Regions from separate parts of the Dickeya chrysanthemi NCPPB 402 genome, predicted to be linked through region 2. Evidence: predicted binding sites of a transcription regulator. Region 2 holds the regulator's gene; the other holds the start of a gene.
What was found. Region 2 encodes PurR, which represses purine synthesis genes. Its sites were predicted from a motif close to CANGCAAACGTTTGCNTG; they were not measured.

Region 1 (4,721 bases), 1.9 Mb from region 2:
AAGCCGCCACCCAGTTGTGTACCATCCGCCAGTCGGTACTGAAAATCCCCGGTTTCAATGCCGGTGGTCCGGAATCGTTAAAACTGCACCCGGCGTCAGGCCGATTGCGGTCGCGACATATTCCTGACGTGGAAGTGATAAGCGATATCGATGATTATCTGGCCTGGGCTTGTGCCCATACGCCGCGCCTCGATCGGCTGGTAATGTGGAATTACACCTCGGCCTACGGCATGCGGAAATCCGGTGAAATCATCCAGCAACAACGCCAGTCACGGCGTTATATCAAGCTGAGCAGCCACGCGACGGAAAATGCAGCGCCGCAATATGTGATGTAACAAATGTGATGTAACAAGCGGGAAAACGGCAGAAAAGCGCGAGCCGGGGCACCCCGGCTCGCCAGTGATTAATGGGCGTCGATAAAAATAATTTTCAGCAGGAACAGCACCGCTACGACGATGACGCAAGGGCTGATGTCGCGCCAGCGACCGGTCGCCGCTTTCATCACCGCGTAGGAAATGAAACCCAGCGCAATACCCTCAGTGATTGAGAAAGTGAACGGCATCATCACAGCGGTCACAAACGCCGGCACGGACTCGGTCAGATCATCCCATTTCACGCGCGCCAGGCTGGATGTCATCAACACACCGACGTAAATCAGCGCGCCAGCCGCGGCATAGGCCGGCACCATCCCTGCCAGCGGCGACAGGAACATCACCAGCAGGAACAGAATCCCCACCACCACCGCCGTCAGGCCGGTACGACCACCGATGGACACGCCGGAGGAGCTCTCGATATACGCCGTCACGGACGACGTACCAATGAACGACCCAACCACCGAACTGATGCTATCCACATACAGCGCTTGTTTCATCTGCGGGAATTTACCACGAGCGTCCACCAGGCCGGCTTTGTCGGTCACGCCAATCAGAGTGCCGGAAGAGTCAAACAGGTTCACCAGCATGAAGGAGAAAATCACCCCGGACAGGCCCAAATTCAGCGACCCGGCCAGATCGACCTGCCCTACCACATTACTGACGCTCGGCGGCATGGAAAATACGCCGGTGAATTTTACATCCCCCAGCATCGCGCCCAGCAAGGTGGTAACCGCGATGGAGATCAGCACCGCCGCATGAATATTGCGGGACGCCAGCACCACGATAATGAAAAAGCCCAACGCACCCAGTAGCACGCTATGTGAGGTCAGTTTACCAACCGAGACCAGCGTTTCCGGGTTCGGCACGATAATCCCGGCGTTTTTCAGCCCGATCATCGCGATAAACAGACCGATACCGCTGGCAATACCCAAACGCAAGCTGAGCGGAATATTGGCGATCATCCAGTAGCGAACCTGGAATACCGTCAACAGCAGGAAACCGACCGAACCCCAGAAGATGGCGCCCATCGCCACCTGCCACGACAGGCCCATGGTGCCGACCACCACAAAAGCGAAAAAGGCGTTCAGGCCCATCGCCGGTGCCAGCGCCACCGGCAGGTTGGCCAACAGGCCCATGAAAATACTACCAAAAGCGGCGATCAGACAGGTGGTGACGAACACCGCTTTGGTGTCCATCCCGGCTGCGCCCAGAATCTGCGGGTTGACGAAAACGATATACACCATCGTCAGGAAGGTGGTGAACCCGGCGATAGTCTCGGTACGAGCGGTAGTGCCGTGCTGCTTGAGTTTAAACACACGACCCAGCAGCCCCTGCTCAACAGCGGAACCAGACTGAGATTTATCCATGATAAATGACCCAAAGAGAAGAAAGGAAAGATAATCGCCCGGTATCCTATACCAAAATGCAGAGCAGTTAACGCGCCAACGGGCTTTTTTTTCCCAGCGATAACAATTTTCTATATCTCCCGCCTGTTCGCAGCGGTTTCGTCTCACTTCACGACGGGAAAACGTTTGTCTGATGCAGAGATAACGGCCAGCACACCCCTTATTTCTGCAAACGTCGCATTATCCCGTCAGTCGGGTAAAGTGGGGATTTTCGTCCTCCAATAAGGAACGCTCATGTCCCGAATTGAATGCGTATTTTTCGACTGCGACGGTACGCTGGTCGATAGTGAAGTCATCTGTTGCCAGGCCTATGTCAATATCTTTGTCCCCCACGGCGTCCACTTACCGCTGGATGAAGTGATCAAAACCTTTAAGGGTATGAAGCTCTACGACATTATCGACAGCATCAGTGAGCGTTTCGGCCTGACGGTTTCAGTGGAGGACATGGAGCGTCATTTCCGTCAGGAGGTGGCGCGGCTTTTCGAACTCTCGCTACAACCGATTCCCGGCGTGAAAGAAGTATTGGCGACGTTGCAGGCGCCTGTAGCGGTGGTATCCAACGGCCCGGTCAGCAAAATGCAGCATTCGCTGGGGTTGACCGGCCTGCTGCCGTTCTTTGGCGACCATCTGTACAGCGGCTACGACATCGGCAAATGGAAGCCAGACCCGGCGTTGATTCATCACGCGGCACAGCAGATGGGGGTAGCGGTGGAAAATTGTATTCTGGTGGAAGATTCCGTCTCCGGCACGCAGGCCGGCATTGCCGCCGGCATACCGGTGTTCTATTACTGCGCCGACGAGCATAACGCCCCAATCCATCACCCATTAGTGACAATGTTTCACGACATGGCGCAGTTGCCGGCGCTATGGCAGGCCCGTGGTTGGGCACTGACTACCACCGACTGAGAATTCAGGCGGACTCTCGTAACGGCGACTCCGGCACGCGTACCGCCTGGCGCCGACCGAATAGCCTACGCCGGGTCGGTTGCGGCCCGGTGCGAAAACGCCGGCTGACGCCCTGCGCCAGCAGATCCAGCGACAGGCAAAAGATAAAATAGACCAGCGCGATAAACAAAAACACTTCCGTCGGATAAACCATACTGCGGTTGTTAACCTGGGTCGCCAGAAACGTCAGTTCACCAACACCGACAATGTAAGCCAGCGACGTATCTTTAATCAGGGAGATCCACTGGTTGATGAACGACGGCACCATCATGCGCAACGCTTGCGGCAGAACGATGTACCACAGCGTCTGCCAGCGTCCCAATCCCAGCGACATCCCGGCCTGCCACTGGCCGCGGCCTATCGCCACAATGCCCGCCTTCACGCCGTGCGCCAGATAAGCGGATGCGATCAGCGCCAACGCGCATACCACGGTGGTGATTTCGGGAATATCGACGCCCAAAACCATCGGCAGCAGGAAGTAAGTCCAGAAAATCAGCATGATCACCGGAATCGCCCGAAAAAACCCGAGCACCATCGCCAACAGCCCGCCCGCCCAGCCGCGCAGCATCGCCAGCGCCACGCCCAGCAACGTACCGAGTACCGCCGAAGTCAGCCCGGCCATCAGGCTAAGCACCAGCGTCAGCGCCGCCCCCCCCCAATGGTCCATCCGGAAAGGTGCCCCACATCAGGTAACCCAAATTGTCGCGGATAATAGAAAAGTCCATCTCAGTGCTCCCTGGCCGATTGCCGATGCTGACGCCACTGTCCCCATCCTTCCAGCAGGGCAATCACCGCGATATAAAGCACCGTCGCCACCCCGAACGCCTGAAAGGTACGTAGCGTTTCGGTTTCCACCTGCCGGGAAGCGTAAGACAGCTCCGCCACGCCGATGGCCATCGCCAGCGATGAGTTTTTTATTATGTTCATGTACTGACCCAGCAGCGGCGGCAATGCGATGCGCAGCGCCTGCGGCAACACCACATAACGCATCGACTGCCAGTGAGTCAGCCCCAACGCACAGGCGGCATACTGCTGACCACGCGCCACGCCGGCGATGCCGGCGCGGATCTCTTCTGCGATAAACGCCGCGGAATAGAGCGTCAGGCCAAATAATCCGGCCAGAAACTCAAACGACGGTATGTTCAGCCCAACCAGCGGGATGATATGCGGGCTGTTAAGCCACGGCATTAACCCGGCGGGCAGCAACTGCGCTGCGCCGAAGTACCAGAAGAACAGTTGCACCAGCAGCGGGGTATTACGAAACAAGGAGCAATAGGCGATCACCAGCCAGCGTAGCAATCGGGTACGGCTGTCGCGCCCGGCCGCCAGTATGAGCCCCAATAGCGTTGCCAGCACCACGGTAACGGCGGCAAGGCCCAGCGTGACCAGAAAGCCTTGCCACAGCCATTGCAGATACTGCGGCGCCAGCAGCCAATCGGTCAGCCAATATCGGATAGATTCATCAGTCATCATAAACAAGAAGGCCCCCGGAATCGGTCCGGGGGCAAATCACAACCATCAGGTAAGAGCCTACGGTAACCACTGTCGGATGGAGAATACTGTCGCAGCGCACTCAAGCCTTGGGTTGCTGGTCCAGCGGCGCGATGTTGAAGTCACCACGCGGCTGGGCAGACGGTGTTTGCGGCCCGAACCAACGGTTATAAATCTTCACGGCGTCGCCCTGTTTTTCCAGATTCAGCAGGATCTCGTTCACTTTCTGCGTCAGGCGATCTTCGCCCTTCGGAATACCCATGCCCTGATATTCTTTGGTGATGCTGAACGGAGAAATTTCAAAATCGGCTTTCTGCGCCGCCGGCAAGTTGCCCAGCAACCCGACCAGTTTGGCGTCATCCTGGGTGATGGCCTGCACATTGCCGTTACGCAGCGCCGCAAACGCCAGCGGGGTATCGTCGTAGGAAATCACTTTCGCGGTCGGGTAATGTTCACGCAGGGTAATCTCCTGCACGGTGCCCTTGTCGGCGCCAATGCGCAGGCT
Region 2 (4,721 bases):
GCGTGTATCGCAGCAAATATTCCCTTCGATGCCAGTCAGGCTCATTCAGCGCTCTATGACACCGAACGAACGGCGCAACTATTTTGTGAACTGGTTAATCGTTGGAAGCGTATGGGCGGCTGGCCGCTCGCCTCCGGTATTGATACGGATACCGAAACATCGCTGGCCGTCGACGAAGACAAAGGGTAACGCGCACGATCACGTCATGTATTCGCCGAACCACAAGACACAATAATCGCGTGGTGATAGCGGTGATATCAGGCAGCACATGGCTGCCTGATACAGAAGAATTACTGCTGTTCCGTCTGCTGTGAACGGTACTTATCCGCCGTTTCTTTAATCAGTTGTTGCAGTTCACCGCGCTGATGCATCTCAATCACGATGTCACATCCCCCAACCAACTCACCATCGACCCACAATTGCGGGAATGTCGGCCAGTTGGCATATTTAGGCAATTCGGCGCGAATATCCGGGTTCTGCAGGATATCCACATAGGCAAAACGTTCGCCGCACGCCGACAACGCCTGAACCGCCTGGGCAGAAAAACCACAGCTCGGCAGTTTGGGAGAACCTTTCATGTACAGCAGAATCGGGTTTTCAGCGATCTGGCGCTGAATCTTTTCAAGTGTCGTTGTCGTCATTCTATTGCTTCCTCAAGCGCGTGATGAACAGCCCATCAACGGCTGTTCATGTGACTCGCGGCAGACCATGCCATACCGCCTCTGTTGTTTTATATTCTAACGATAGCGACGACCACAAAAAAACGCTATCTTTTGTAAGGTTTTATCCGGTCGACGATATATCAGCATAAGGTAACCCAAATTGACTGATAATTAAGCAGCAAACACCGTTGTTAACGTTTTCTCACTATTTTGTAGTAACATAAGTCTATCTCCCGCTTTTTTATCAGGCCATTTTCGGGAATACTGTAAAGATTGAACGATTGAGGACAACATTCGGTCAGAATTATTATGCGTTTATTTATTACGCTCTTTTTATTATTTTTCAGTAATTTGTTTGCGAATCTGGCGCTGGCTAATCCGCATGGCGCGTCCGCGTTGCCGCGTAAATCGGGTGTAGAAACGGCAAACAAAGCGCTTGATGAGTCCAAAAAAAATAAGGTCGCCAAAAATGCCAATAAAAAAGGTACGGCGCCCTCTCAACAACATGAAAAGACGACCCAAAACGCACCAGCGAAAACGACATCATCCGCTCATGATAAAAGCGCCAAATCTGGTGATAAAAAGCCTGTGACGGCAGCGGCTTCAGCCCACTCTACCGGTAAACCGCAGAAGCAGGAAAAAAGCCCGCCGACTAAAGCGGCAGCCAACAAAACGACGAAAAAAGAGCCGCCTGCTACGGCCAAAAATAACCGTAACGCGCATGAGTCGGTGAGAGTCAAATACTCCCCCAAAAAAGGCAAAGCGGTAATCGCCGAAGAAGATATTGCCTCGGTCTCATCGCACGGTAAAAATAAAAAAGGTAAACAGGACAAGGCCGCGCTGACTATCAGCGCCGCGCACCAAAAACGTTATCAGCATGCCAAGTCAACCGCGATGAATAAGCTGATGAGCCAAATCGGCAAGCCTTATCATTGGGGCGGTGCCACACCGTATTCGGGCTTTGATTGCAGCGGGCTGGTGTATTACGCCTATAAAGATGTGGTGAAAATCCCGATTCCACGCACAGCCAATGAAATGTTCCATTTGCGTGACGCGGCGCCAATTAAGAAAAGCGAACTGGAAAGCGGCGACCTGGTCTTCTTTCGTATCACCAACCGTGGAGCCGCCGATCATGTGGGCGTCTACCTGGGCAATGGCCGATTCATTCAGTCGCCACGCACCGGCGCTGATATCAAGATCAGTAAACTGAGTGAAGATTACTGGCAGGATCATTACGTCGGCGCTCGCCGCGTGGTGACGCCGAAAACCATTCGTTAGGCGCTACACGACTCGACGTAAATACGACAAAAAGGGGCTTAGCGCCCCTTTCTGTTTTCACCGCTGTTTTGCCTCAGGCTGTTGAAACCCGGACATTACGCCGCCGGCGATCCGCTATCAGTTCAATACCGCTGTGAAGCCGAAGATAATGATCACCGCCAGTGCAACCACCGTACTGAACAGCGACATTTTCAGATTCGTATCCATAATATTCTCCTGTATGTGACTGATGATCGCCGTCATCCCATTGTGTATGAATAAAATCCCTCTCTCGGCAGGCAAGAGGAAACACATAAAGTATAGGTTTATTATTACCCAGCCGATATCAAAAAACCGGTTTGCGCATCACAGAGATAACACGAATTGCCTCTTCCACTTTTGCTCTGGATCGGCCAGAATTCGCAGTTTACTGTATACACTGCGTTGGTCGAAGCGTCAGCCCTCCCTTCAAGCTACACACCTCGGCATATCTCCTCCTGAAATGTTGCCTTGTTGTCCGGCAGGAGATGAATTCACGCAGGCAAACGATTAACACCCTATTTTAATGCTGTAACAGACACGTTACTGTCACAGATGAGTTCAGGAGTCGCTTTAGATGGCAACGATCAAAGATGTGGCAAAACGCGCAGGCGTTTCAACCACAACCGTATCACACGTGATCAATAAAACACGTTTCGTCGCCGAAGAGACCAAGGCTGCGGTACGCGCAGCCATCGATGAATTGCATTATTCCCCGAGTGCAGTGGCTCGCAGCCTGAAGGTCAACCACACGAAATCCATCGGCCTGCTGGCTACCTCCAGCGAAGCACCCTATTTCGCCGAGATTATCGAGGCGGTAGAAAACAGCTGCTACGCCAGGGGTTACACGCTAATCCTGTGTAACTCTCATAACAATCAGGATAAACAGCGCGCCTACTTGTCCATGCTGGCGCAAAAGCGTGTCGACGGCCTGCTGGTGATGTGTGCCGAGTACCCACCCGAATTGCTATCCCTGCTGGCGGATTACCGTCATATCCCGATGGTGGTGATGGACTGGGGCGAAGCACAAAACGATTTTACCGATACTATTATTGATAACGCCTTTGCCGGCGGATACATGGCTGGACGTTATCTGATTGAACGCGGTCATCGGGATATCGGTGCCATTCCCGGCTCGCAGGAGCGCAATACCGGTAGCGGACGTTACCTGGGGTTCCTGAAAGCGTTAAAGGAAGCCGACATTTCCCTGCGCGAAGAGTGGGTGGTTCAGGGGGATTTTGAGCCGGAGTCCGGCTATAAAGCCATGCATCAAATTCTGGCCCAAAAACAGCGGCCGACGGCGGTATTCTGCGGCGGTGATATCATGGCGATGGGCGCCATCTGCGCGGCCGACGAACTTGGGCTACGCGTACCGCAAGATATTTCAGTGATCGGTTACGATAATGTGCGTCACTCCCGCTATTTTACTCCAGCGCTCACCACCATTCATCAACCGAAAGAACGTCTGGGGCAGGCGGCATTTTCCATGTTGCTGGACCGCATTACCAGCAAACGCGAGGAAGCACAAACGATTGAAGTACACCCTACTCTGATCGAGCGTCGCTCCGTTGCCGACGGCCCATACCTCGATTATCGTCGTTAATATTCAGACGATTTCGTTATCGCTGCGCGCCCTTGCCGTCAGGCGCTATGCCGCACCGCATATAGCGATAACGCATGTGATGAATACATGACGTATTGTTTCTCCGTGCTACTTTAGCCCGCTGAATCTTGTCGGCGGGTTAAAGCAGTCATACACTTGTCACTATCGCTGACGACAATAACTATGATCAGACGATGTTTTTCAACATAGCGCATCGCCTTACTTTTTCTACCCTGGCAATAATGGCCGTACCGTTTGTCACGAACGGGGTAGATGCCTTTCGTACCGGCTTTTCTCTTATTTTCCTCTGAGACTCTCAGGGATAGACAATGGATGGGGTTCGTTGAACACCCTCCAGCGTGATATTTGTCTGGTTTATTCCTTGTAAACACATTTATCTGACAAGGTAGGGAGAAGTTATGAGTTCATCTTATGTGGAGGAACTGGGTACCCCTCATCATCCCTGGTTCCAAATTGTTAATGAAATGCTATCGACCGCCGACATCGCCATTAACGGCTCACGCCCGTTTGACATTCAGGTAAAAAATCCCTTTATGTACAAACGCATACTGCGCGAAGGCTCGTTAGGTCTGGGCGAAAGCTACATGGATGGCTGGTGGGAGTGTGAGCGGCTGGACATGTTCTTCCACCGAGCGATACGCGTGGGACTGGACAGCCAACTGCCCCACCGCTGGCGCGATACTTTACGAATCCTGATGGCTCGCCTGAGCAATCTGCAGTCCCGCCGTCGGTCCTGGATCGTGGGCAAGGAGCATTACGACCTCGGTAATGATCTTTTCACCCTGATGCTCGATCCCTATATGCAATACTCCTGCGGTTACTGGAAACAGGCTGAAACGCTGGAGCAGGCGCAACAGGACAAGCTGCGCTTAATCTGCGAAAAACTGCAATTGCGTCGCGGCATGACATTGCTGGATATCGGTTGCGGCTGGGGTGGGCTGGCGGAATTCGCCGCACATCACTATGGCGTCAGCGTCACCGGCGTCACCATCTCCCGCGAACAGCAAAAGCTGGCGCAGCAGCGCTGCCGACATCTGGATGTTAACATCCTGCTACAGGACTATCGCGACCTGAATCAACAGTTTGATCGCATCGTTTCCGTCGGCATGTTCGAGCATGTCGGCCCCAAAAATTACAAC

Region 1: a site for PurR is predicted at 1,896-1,913, ahead of DCH402_RS20585 (NCS2 family permease). Genes of this name have one in related genera too.

What each region holds. Positions count from the first base shown of each region.
Region 1 covers NZ_CM001974.1:4,639,486-4,644,206, reverse strand. Annotated here, with positions in the region: gene DCH402_RS20590 (4'-phosphopantetheinyl transferase family protein) at 1-335, shown strand, start outside; gene DCH402_RS20585 (NCS2 family permease) at 404-1,741, opposite strand; gene yieH (6-phosphogluconate phosphatase) at 2,015-2,686, shown strand; partial or broken gene DCH402_RS20575 (amino acid ABC transporter permease) at 2,781-3,450, opposite strand; gene DCH402_RS20570 (amino acid ABC transporter permease) at 3,452-4,195, opposite strand; gene DCH402_RS20565 (ABC transporter substrate-binding protein) at 4,299-4,721, opposite strand, start outside.
Region 2 covers NZ_CM001974.1:2,736,312-2,741,032, forward strand. Annotated here, with positions in the region: gene rnt (ribonuclease T) at 1-189, shown strand, start outside; gene DCH402_RS12255 (Grx4 family monothiol glutaredoxin) at 291-641, opposite strand; gene DCH402_RS12260 (C40 family peptidase) at 972-1,940, shown strand; gene cydH (cytochrome bd-I oxidase subunit CydH) at 2,058-2,147, opposite strand; gene purR (HTH-type transcriptional repressor PurR) at 2,536-3,561, shown strand; gene cfa (cyclopropane fatty acyl phospholipid synthase) at 3,981-4,721, shown strand, end outside.